Linked DNA regions of Rhodobacter capsulatus SB 1003. Each later gene encodes a partner of the first gene's protein in a complex. Links are inferred from orthologs where the notes say so. Each region holds a gene or a part of one and is shown in the gene's direction. Other genes may lie near its edges.

Region 1 (5,869 bases):
GGCCGATGCCGGAAAAGGCCCCTGCCCCGGCGCGCAAGGCCGCAAGGGTCAGCGAGGATCAGGACCTTCCCGGGGCGCCGCTGGATGCGCGCTTCACCTTTGACAGCTTCGTCGTCGGCAAGCCGAACGAGCTGGCCCATGCCGCCGCCCGCCGCGTCGCCGAGGGGGGGCCGGTGACCTTCAACCCGCTGTTCCTCTATGGCGGCGTCGGGCTGGGCAAGACCCACCTGATGCATGCGATCGCGCACGAGCTGCAGACCCAGCATGGCGAGCTGCGGGTGCTGTATCTCTCGGCCGAACAGTTCATGTATCGCTTCGTGCAGGCCCTGCGCGACCGGCAGATCATGGATTTCAAGGAGCTGTTCCGCTCGGTCGATGTGCTGATGGTCGATGACGTGCAATTCATCGCCGGCAAGGACAGCACGCAGGAAGAATTCTTCCATACGTTCAATGCCCTGGTTGATCAGGGCAAGCAGATCGTGATTTCCGCCGACCGCGCGCCGGGGGAAATCAAGGATCTCGAGGACCGGATCAAGAGCCGGTTGCAATGCGGTCTGGTCGTCGATCTGCATCCGACCGATTACGAGCTGCGTCTGGGCATCCTGCAGACCAAGACCGAGATTCATGCCGCCCGCAATCCGGGGCTTGTCGTGGCCTCGGGCGTGCTGGAATTCCTGGCGCATCGGATCACCACGAACGTGCGCGTGCTGGAAGGCGCGCTGACGCGGCTTTTCGCCTTTGCCTCGCTGGTCGGGCGGGAGATCACGCTCGATCTGGCACAGGAATGTCTGGCCGATATCCTGCGCGCCTCGGACCGCCGCGTGACGATCGAGGAGATCCAGCGCAAGGTGGCCGAGCATTACAATGTCCGGCTCTCGGACATGATCGGGCCGAAGCGGCTGCGCACCATCGCCCGGCCGCGGCAGGTGGCGATGTATCTGTCGAAGCACCTGACCACCCGCAGCTTGCCCGAAATCGGGCGGCGCTTTGGCGGGCGCGATCACACGACGATCATGCATGGCATCCGCAAGATCGACGAGCTGATGACGACTGATCGGCAACTGGCCGAGGATATCGGGCTGCTGAAGCGGCTGATGGAATCCTGAAACCCTTGACGCCCCGCGCAAAGCGGCGGAATGTCCGGAAAAATCTTGTTCCGGCGCGGCGGCATGTTACCTTGCCGCCCCCGGGAACCGGTGAGGAATGGATATGAAGATCAGCATCGAACGCGCCGCCCTGCTCAAGGCGGTGTCTCAGGCCCAGTCGGTTGTCGAGCGGCGCAACACGATTCCGATCCTGGCCAACGTGCTGATCGAGGCCGAGGGCTCGACCGTGTCCTTCCGCGCCACCGACCTTGACATCGAGGTGGTGGACAAGGCCCCGGCCCAGGTCGAACGCGCGGGGGCAACCACGGTTTCGGCGGTGATGCTGCACGAGATCGTGCGCAAGCTGCCCGACGGATCGCTGGTGCAGCTGTCGGACGACGCGGCGGCGGGGCGGCTTTCGGTGATGGCCGGGCGGTCAAGCTTCAATCTGGCGACCTTGCCGCGCGAGGATTTCCCGGTGATGGCTTCGTCCGAATATACCGCGAATTTCGCCGCCAAGGCGGGGGTGCTGAAACGGCTTTTCGACAAGTCGAAATTCGCGATCTCGACCGAGGAGACGCGCTATTACCTGAACGGCGTCTACATGCATGTGGCGACCGGCGAAGACGGCCCCGCCCTGCGCTGCGTCGCGACCGACGGGCACCGGCTGGCGCGGATCGACGCCGTGCTGCCCGAGGGGGCGAATGGCATGCCGGGCGTGATCGTGCCGCGCAAGACGGTGAACGAGCTGCGCAAGCTGCTGGACGATGACGAGGCGCAGATTGCGGTCTCGGTCAGCGAGACCAAGGTGCGCTTTGCGACGCCGGAAATCACCCTGACGTCCAAGGTGATTGACGGCACTTTCCCCGATTACACCCGCGTCATTCCGATGGGGAACACCCGGCGGCTGGAGGTCGATGCGGCCGAGTTTGCCAAGGCGGTGGACCGCGTGGCCACCGTGTCTTCGGAACGCTCGCGCGCGGTGAAGCTGAGCCTCGACGAGGACCGGCTGGTGCTCTCGGTCAATGCCCCGGATGCGGGCGCGGCCGAAGAGGAACTCGCCGTGGCTTACGGCGACGAGCGGCTGGAGATCGGCTTCAACGCGAAATATCTGCTGGAAATCGCAAGCCAGGTGGACCGCGAAAATGCGGTCTTCCTGTTCAACTCCTCGGGCGATCCGACGCTGATGCGCGAGGGGAACGATACTTCGGCGGTCTATGTCGTGATGCCGATGCGCGTGTGACGCGGGCAGCAAGGGCGTATTTGGACCAAGAAGAAACGGGGCCGCGATGCTGCGGGATCTGACGCTTTTGCAGTTCCGCTCGCATCGGCGTGCGGTTCTGGCGCTGGATGCGCGGCCGGTCGCGCTTTACGGGCCGAACGGCGCGGGCAAGACCTCGGTGCTGGAGGCGGTGTCGCTCTTGTCCCCCGGGCGGGGGCTGCGCCGCGCCTCGGCCGAGGAGCTGATCCGGCGGCAGGAACAGGTCGGCTGGAAGATCCGCGCGACGCTGACGGATTATGAAGTGGAAACCTCGGCCCTGCCCGGTGCCTCGCGCGAGGTGCTGATCGACGGCAAGGCCGCCGCGCAGGTCGCCTTGGGGCGGTTGTTGCGGGTGTTGTGGCTGGTGCCCGCGATGGACCGGCTCTGGATCGAGGCGGCCGAGGGGCGGCGGCGGTTTCTGGACCGGATGACGCTCTCGTTCTTTCCCACCCATGCCGAAGCCGTGCTGGCCTATGAAAAGGCGATGCGCGAACGCAACCGGCTGTTGAAGGACGAGATCCGCGATGCCGCCTGGTATGGCGCGCTGGAGACCCGGATGGCCGAGGCAGGCGCCCTGATGACCGCGCATCGGCGGCAGGCCTTGGCGCAGCTGGCAACAGCGCAGGCGGGGGCGGCGACGGCCTTTCCGGCGGCCGATCTGGGTCTGACGGCCGAGGGGCCCGAGGATCTGGCCACGGCGCTGGCCGAGGGGCGGCGCCGCGACATGGCGGCCGGGCGGACGCTGGAGGGTCCGCATCGGGTCGATCTGACGGCAGTCTACGCGGAAAAGGCGATCCCGGCCGATCAATGCTCGACCGGCGAGCAAAAGGCGCTTCTGATTTCGCTTCTGCTGGCCAATGCCCGGGCGCTGGCCGGGGAAAATACCGTGCTGCTTCTGGACGAGGTCGCCGCGCATCTCGATGCCGGGCGGCGGGCGGCGCTTTATGACGAAATCTGCGCCCTGCCCGCGCAGGTGCTGATGACCGGCACCGGAGCCGAGCTTTTCGACAGCTTGGGCGAGCGGGGCCGTTATTGGCAGGTGACCGAGGTCGCGGGAACCTCGGAACTGGTGGAAAGCCGCCCCTGAAACGCTGAATATTGTGCCCAAGGCGTGACATTGCCTGGCCGAAACTCTATAAGTCCGCAACGAAAAGCAGGATAGGCGCGGATGACCGAAACCCCGAAGAACAAAGCCGAATATGGCGCGGAGTCGATCAAGGTCCTGAAGGGCCTCGAAGCGGTGCGCAAACGCCCCGGCATGTATATCGGCGACACCGACGACGGCTCGGGCCTGCATCACATGGTCTATGAGGTCGTCGACAACGGCATCGACGAGGCCCTGGCGGGCCATGCGAATTACGTTGCGGTGAAGATCCACGCCGACAGCTCGGTTTCGGTGCGCGACAACGGCCGCGGCATCCCGGTCGACATCCACCCCGAAGAGGGTGTCTCGGCGGCCGAGGTCATCATGACCCAGCTGCATGCGGGCGGCAAATTCAACAACACCGACGAGGGCGGCAACGCCTACAAGGTCTCGGGCGGGTTGCACGGCGTCGGCGTTTCGGTGGTGAACGCGCTCTCGGACTGGCTGGAGCTGAAGGTCTGGCGCAATGACAAGGTCTATTTCGCCCGGTTCGAAAAGGGCGATTGCGTGGTTCATGTCCACGAGATCGGCGAGGCCCCGGGCGAAAAGGGCACCGAGGTCCGGTTCATGGCGTCGGCCAAGACCACCGACCCCGAGGGGACGTTCTCGAACCTCGATTACGTCTTCAAGACGCTGGAAACCCGGCTGCGGGAACTGGCCTTCCTGAATTCCGGCGTGCGGATCATTCTGGAAGATGAACGCCCCGCGGAACCGCTGCGCAGCGAGCTGCATTACGAGGGCGGCGTTCGGGAATTCGTCAAATACCTCGACCGGTCGAAAACCGCGGTGATGCCCGATCCGATCTACATGGTCGGCGAGGTCCGCGGCATCGGTGTCGAAGTGGCGATGTGGTGGAATGACAGCTATCACGAGACCGTGCTGCCCTTCACCAACAACATCCCGCAGCGCGATGGCGGCACCCATCTGGCGGGCTTTCGCGGCGCGCTGACCCGGACGATCACCAAATATGCGCAAGACAGCGGCATCGCGAAGCGGGAAAAGATCGATTTCACCGGCGATGACGCCCGCGAAGGCCTGACCTGCGTTCTGTCGGTCAAGGTGCCCGATCCGAAATTCTCCAGCCAGACCAAGGACAAGCTGGTCTCCTCCGAGGTCCGTCCGGCGGTCGAGAATCTGGTGAACGAGAAGCTTGCGGAATGGTTCGAGGAGCACCCGACCGAAGCCAAGGGCATCGTCGGCAAGATCATCGAAGCCGCGCTGGCCCGCGAAGCCGCCCGCAAGGCCCGCGAACTGACCCGGCGCAAGACCGCGATGGATGTGGCCTCCCTGCCCGGCAAGCTGGCCGATTGTCAGGAAAAGGACCCCGCGCTGAGCGAAGTCTTCCTGGTCGAAGGGGATTCGGCCGGTGGCTCGGCCAAGCAGGGACGCGAGCGGAAGAACCAGGCCGTGCTGCCCCTGCGCGGCAAGATCCTGAACGTGGAACGGGCGCGGTTCGACCGGATGCTGTCCTCGGACCAGATCGGCACGCTGATCACCGCGCTTGGGACGGGCATCGGTCGCGACGAGTTCAACATCGCGAAGCTGCGCTACCACAAGATCGTCATCATGACCGATGCCGACGTCGACGGCGCCCATATCCGCACGCTGCTTCTGACCTTCTTCTTCCGGCAGATGCCGGAGCTGATCGAGCATGGCTATCTTTATATCGCGCAGCCGCCGCTTTACAAAGTCGCCCGCGGCAAATCCGAGGTTTACCTGAAGGATCAGGCCGCCTTGGAAGATTACCTTGTGCATCAAGGGGTTGAAGGGGCGATTCTGCGGCTGGGCGACGGCACCGACATCATCGGCGCCGATCTGACCCGTCTGGTCGAGGAAGCGCGGCAGGTGCGGCGCATCCTGCAGGCCTTCCCGACGCATTATCCGCAACGCATCCTGGAACAGGCGGCGATTGCCGGGGCGCTGCTGCCCGGCCGGATCGATGCCGATGCGCAGGGCGTGGCCGATGAACTTTCGGCGCGGCTCGATCTGATCGCGCTCGAATATGAACGCGGCTGGATGGGGCGGCCGACGCAGGATCACGGGCTGCGGATGTCGCGCATCCTGCGCGGCGTCGAAGAGGTGCGCACGCTCGATGGCCCGGTGCTGCGCTCTGGCGAGGCGCGGCGGCTGTCGCAATTCACCACCAGCCTGCAGGAAAGCTATCGCGCCCCCGCCCGGCTGATCCGCAAGGACCGCGAGCAGTTCATCCATGGCCCGCTCGATCTTTTGACGGCGATCCTGCAGGAGGGCGAAAAGGGCCTGACGCTGCAGCGCTACAAGGGGCTGGGCGAGATGAACCCGGAACAGCTGTGGGAAACCACGCTTGATCCCGCGGCGCGGACGCTGTTGCAGGTGCGCGTCGATGACGTGGCCGAGGCC
Region 2 (4,381 bases), 3.6 Mb from region 1 along the record:
GATCATCGGCCGCGACGATGAAATCCGCCGCACCATGCAGGTGCTGTCGCGTCGTACCAAGAACAACCCGGTGCTGATCGGGGAACCCGGCGTGGGCAAAACCGCCATTGCCGAGGGGCTGGCGCTTCGCATCATCAACGGCGACGTGCCCGAAAGCTTGCGCAACAAGAAACTCCTCGCGCTCGACATGGGCGCCTTGATCGCGGGCGCGAAATACCGCGGCGAATTCGAGGAACGGCTGAAGGCGATCCTGAAGGAAATCGAGGCCGCGGCGGGGGAAATCATCCTCTTCATCGACGAGATGCACACGCTGGTCGGCGCGGGCAAATCCGAAGGCGCGATGGATGCGGCGAACCTGATCAAACCGGCGCTGGCGCGGGGCGAGTTGCATTGCGTCGGCGCCACTACGCTCGATGAATACCGCAAATATGTGGAGAAAGACGCGGCCTTGGCGCGGCGGTTCCAGCCGGTGATGGTGAATGAGCCGACGGTCGAGGACACGATCTCGATCCTGCGCGGCATCAAGGAGAAATACGAGCTGCACCACGGGGTGCGGATCTCCGATTCGGCGCTCGTCGCGGCGGCGACGCTCTCGCATCGCTACATCACCGACCGCTTCCTGCCCGACAAGGCGATCGACCTGGTCGACGAGGCGGCCTCGCGTCTGCGCATGGAAGTCGACAGCAAGCCCGAGGAACTTGATGCGCTGGATCGCCAGATCCTGCAGATGCAGATCGAGGCCGAGGCGCTGAGACGCGAGGATGACAGCGCCTCGAAGGATCGTCTCGAGAAACTCGAGAAGGATCTGGCCGATGTGCAGCAGCGCGCTGCCGAGATGACGGCGAAATGGCAGGCCGAGCGGGACATGCTGGAGGCCTCGCGGTCGGTCAAGGAGCAGCTCGATCAGGCCCGGGCGGCGCTGGAACAGGCCAAGCGCGAGGGCAATTTCGCCAAGGCGGGCGAGCTGCAATATGGCCGCATCCCGGAGCTGGAACGGGTGCTGGCCGAGGCCGAGACCGTGGCCGAGGGCAAGATGGTCGAAGAGGCCGTCCGCCCCGAGCAGATCGCCGAGGTGGTGGAACGCTGGACCGGCATTCCGACCTCGAAGATGCTCGAAGGCGAGCGCGAGAAGCTCTTGAAGATGGAGGAGGAACTGCACAAGCGGGTGATCGGGCAGGATGCCGCGATCACCGCGGTGGCCAATGCCGTGCGCCGTGCCCGCGCCGGGCTGAATGACGAGAACCGGCCGCTCGGCTCGTTCCTGTTCCTCGGGCCGACCGGGGTGGGGAAGACCGAACTGACGAAGGCGGTCGCGAATTATCTCTTCGACGACGACGCGGCGATGGTGCGGATCGACATGTCGGAATTCATGGAGAAACACTCCGTGTCCCGGCTGATCGGCGCCCCGCCCGGCTATGTCGGCTATGACGAAGGCGGCGTGCTGACCGAAGCCGTGCGGCGGCGCCCCTATCAGGTGGTTCTGTTCGACGAGGTGGAAAAGGCGCATCCCGATGTCTTCAACGTGCTGTTGCAGGTGCTCGACGACGGCATGCTGACCGATGGTCAGGGCCGCACCGTCGATTTCAAGCAGACGCTGATCGTGCTGACTTCGAACCTCGGAAGCCAGGCGCTCAGCCGCCTGCCCGAGGGCACGGACGGCTCCGAGGCCAAGGCCGAGGTGATGGAGGCGGTGCGGATGCATTTCCGCCCCGAATTCCTGAACCGGCTGGACGAGATGGTGATCTTCGACCGGCTGACGCGCGAGAACATGGACGGGATCGTGACGGTCCAGCTCAAGCGGCTGGAAGCGCGGCTGGCGCAGCGCAAGATCGCGCTGGCGCTGGACGAAGCGGCGCTGAAATGGCTGGCCGACGAGGGCTACGACCCGGTCTTTGGCGCCCGGCCGCTGAAACGGGTGATCCAGCGCGCGCTGCAGGACCCGCTGGCCGAGCTGATCCTGGCCGGGACGGTGAAGGACGGCGAGACGCTTCCGGTGACCGCCGGTCCCGACGGGCTGGTGGTCGGCGGCAAGGTCTCGGCCAGCCAGCGCGTCCAGACCGAACCGCGCGTGCTGAACTGATACGGGAGTGGGGGCTCTGCCCCCGCTTCGCTCCCCCCGGGATATTTGGGCAAGGTAAAAGCATTGCCCTTTATCTTGCCTCAGATATCCCGGGGGTGAATTTTGGCGCAGCCAAAAGAGGGGCAGCGCCCCCTCCCCCACGGCCGGGTCCTGCGTTAGAATTGATCACCATGCCCGCGCTTTGCCGTGATTGCCTTGCCACCTTCGACACCGCCCCCGCACGCTGTCCGCGCTGCGGGCGACCGCGTCTGCTGCGTCATCCCGAGCTGTTCACCCTTTCCGTCGCCCATGTCGATTGCGACAGTTTCTATGCCTCGGTCGAAAAGCTCGATGACCCGAGCCTGGCCGACAAGCCGCTGATCGTCGGCGGTGGCACCCGCGGCGTCGTCACCACCTGCTGCTACATCGCCCGCATCGCCGGGGTCCGCTCGGCCATGCCGATGTTTCAGGCCCGCAAGCTCTGCCCGGAGGCGGTGGTGCTGCGCCCGCGCAAGGACCGCTATGCCGAGGTCTCCGCCCTGATCCGGGCGAAATTCGCCGCGCTCACGCCGCTCGTCGAACCGCTGTCGCTGGACGAGGCGTTTCTGGACCTGACCGGCACCGCCCGGCTGCATCATGCGGCCCCCGCCGTCAGCCTGGCCCGGGTGATCCGCGAGATCGAGACCGAAATCGGCGTCACCGCTTCGGTCGGGCTCTCGCACAACAAGTTTCTGGCGAAGATCGCCTCGGATCTCGACAAGCCGCGCGGCTTTTCGGTGATCGGGCGGGCCGAGACGGAGGCCTTCCTGCGCGACAAGCCCGCCTCGATCCTCTGGGGCGTGGGCGAGGCGACGCGGGCGGCGCTGGCGCGCGCGGGGCTGCGCAGCCTCGCCGAGATCCGCCGCGCCGGTCAGGATGCGCTCGAAAGCCGGTTCGGCGCCACCGGGCTGCGGCTTTACGAACTGGCGCAGGGGATCGACCGCCGCCGCGTCATCCCCGATGCCGAGATCAAGTCGGTCTCGCACGAGACCACGTTTGACAGCGACATTTCCGACCGCGACCGGCTGGCCGACATCCTGTGGACGATGTGCGAAAAGGCCGCCGCGCGGATGAAGGCGAAGGGGCTCGAGGGCCGCACGGCGACATTGAAGCTGCGGCGGCGGGATTTTTCCGCGCTCAGCCGTCAGGTCAGGCTCGAGGAACCCTCGCAGCTGGCCGACACGCTGTTTCGCGCGACCGAGGCGCTGCTGCGGACCCTGCCCGAGCCGGGGCCGTTCCGGCTGATCGGCGCGGGCTATTCCGACCTGTCCCCGGCGGGCGGCCGCGATCCGATCGGCGATCTGCTCGATCCGCAGGCGACGGCGCGAGCGGCGGCGGAACGGGCGGCGGATGCGATCCGGGCGAAATTCGGCGCCGAGGCGATCCGGCTGGGCCGCGGCCTGACCAAAGACTGATCACTCTGCCGCCATCCGGGCATCGCCGCGGATCAGATCGGCCAGTTCGACGAAGACCGCCCCGATCGCCTGGGCGAAACGGTCGAACCCGGGCAGGGGTTCGATCCGTTCCTCGTCCATGTAAAGCGCCCGGGCAATCTCGATCTGCAGCACCTCGACCCCCTCGGCGGGGCGGCCGTAGCGCTGCGCCACATAGGCCCCGGCAAAGGGGCTGTTGCGCGCCACCCGCAGCCCGGCGCGGCGAAAGGCCTGTTCGACGGCCAGACTGGTCTCGGCCCGGGCCGAGGCGCCGAAGCGGTCGCCCAGCACGATGTCCGGCCCCGGACCGCCGCTGGCGGCCTCGCTCGGCATCGAATGGACGTCGAACAGCAGCGCCCGGCCGAATCGGGCATGGCGGTCGCACAGAAGCCCCGAAAGCTGGCCGTGATAGGGGCGCCAGATTCGGGCCAGCCGGTCTTCGGCCTCGGCGCGCGGGATCTTGCCGCGGAAAATCTCGCGCCCGCCGGCGACGACGCGCGGAATCACCCCCAGCCCGGTCAGCACCCTTGCCCCGCCCGAGCCCCGGGTCACCCCCTCGATCAGCGCCGGATCCAGCTCGTCCTCGGCCCGGTTGAGATCGACGAAAGCACGCGGATAGACCGCCTCGATCAGCGTTGCCCCGGCCTTTGGCACCCGCGTCAGAAGCCTGTCCACAAAGGCATCTTCCGAAGATCGCAGCCGCAAAAGGTCAAGCTGGGCGCGGCGGGTGAAATCGGCCGGATAGAAGCGGCCCGAATGCGGCGACGCGAAGACGACCCCGGAACTCAGCGTTTCGGGCAGGTGCAGCCGATAGGGCTGGATCGATGCGGAAACCTCGGCCATGGGCCCT

Evidence for each region. The genes of interacting proteins can lie anywhere in the genome.
Region 2: the proteins of dnaN (region 1) and RCAP_RS16850 are in contact, whole or in part, in a solved structure (PDB 1OK7), measured with the Escherichia coli proteins. The link is inferred for Rhodobacter capsulatus SB 1003 from one-to-one orthologs.

The regions. Positions count from the first base shown.
Region 1 is NC_014034.1:619-6,487, forward strand. What follows is about bases 406-3,268. They hold dnaN (DNA polymerase III subunit beta), read left to right. Parts: upstream 406-1,209; coding sequence 1,210-2,328; downstream 2,329-3,268. Other genes in these bases: dnaA (chromosomal replication initiator protein DnaA), read left to right, coding at 406-1,106; recF (DNA replication/repair protein RecF), read left to right, coding at 2,375-3,268. Outside these bases: more of dnaA, read left to right, coding at 1-405; more of recF, read left to right, coding at 3,269-3,433; gyrB (DNA topoisomerase (ATP-hydrolyzing) subunit B), read left to right, coding at 3,515-5,869. UniProt on the Escherichia coli protein: Confers DNA tethering and processivity to DNA polymerases and other proteins. Acts as a clamp, forming a ring around DNA (a reaction catalyzed by the clamp-loading complex) which diffuses in an ATP-independent manner freely and bidirectionally along dsDNA.
Region 2 is NC_014034.1:3,606,982-3,611,362, forward strand. Bases 1,504-4,381 are described here. They hold RCAP_RS16850 (DNA polymerase IV), read left to right. Parts: upstream 1,504-2,250; coding sequence 2,251-3,513; downstream 3,514-4,381. Other genes in these bases: clpB (ATP-dependent chaperone ClpB), read left to right, coding at 1,504-2,080; RCAP_RS16855 (N-formylglutamate amidohydrolase), read right to left, coding at 3,514-4,374. Outside these bases: more of clpB, read left to right, coding at 1-1,503. UniProt on the Escherichia coli protein: Poorly processive, error-prone DNA polymerase involved in translesion repair and untargeted mutagenesis. Copies undamaged DNA at stalled replication forks, which arise in vivo from mismatched or misaligned primer ends.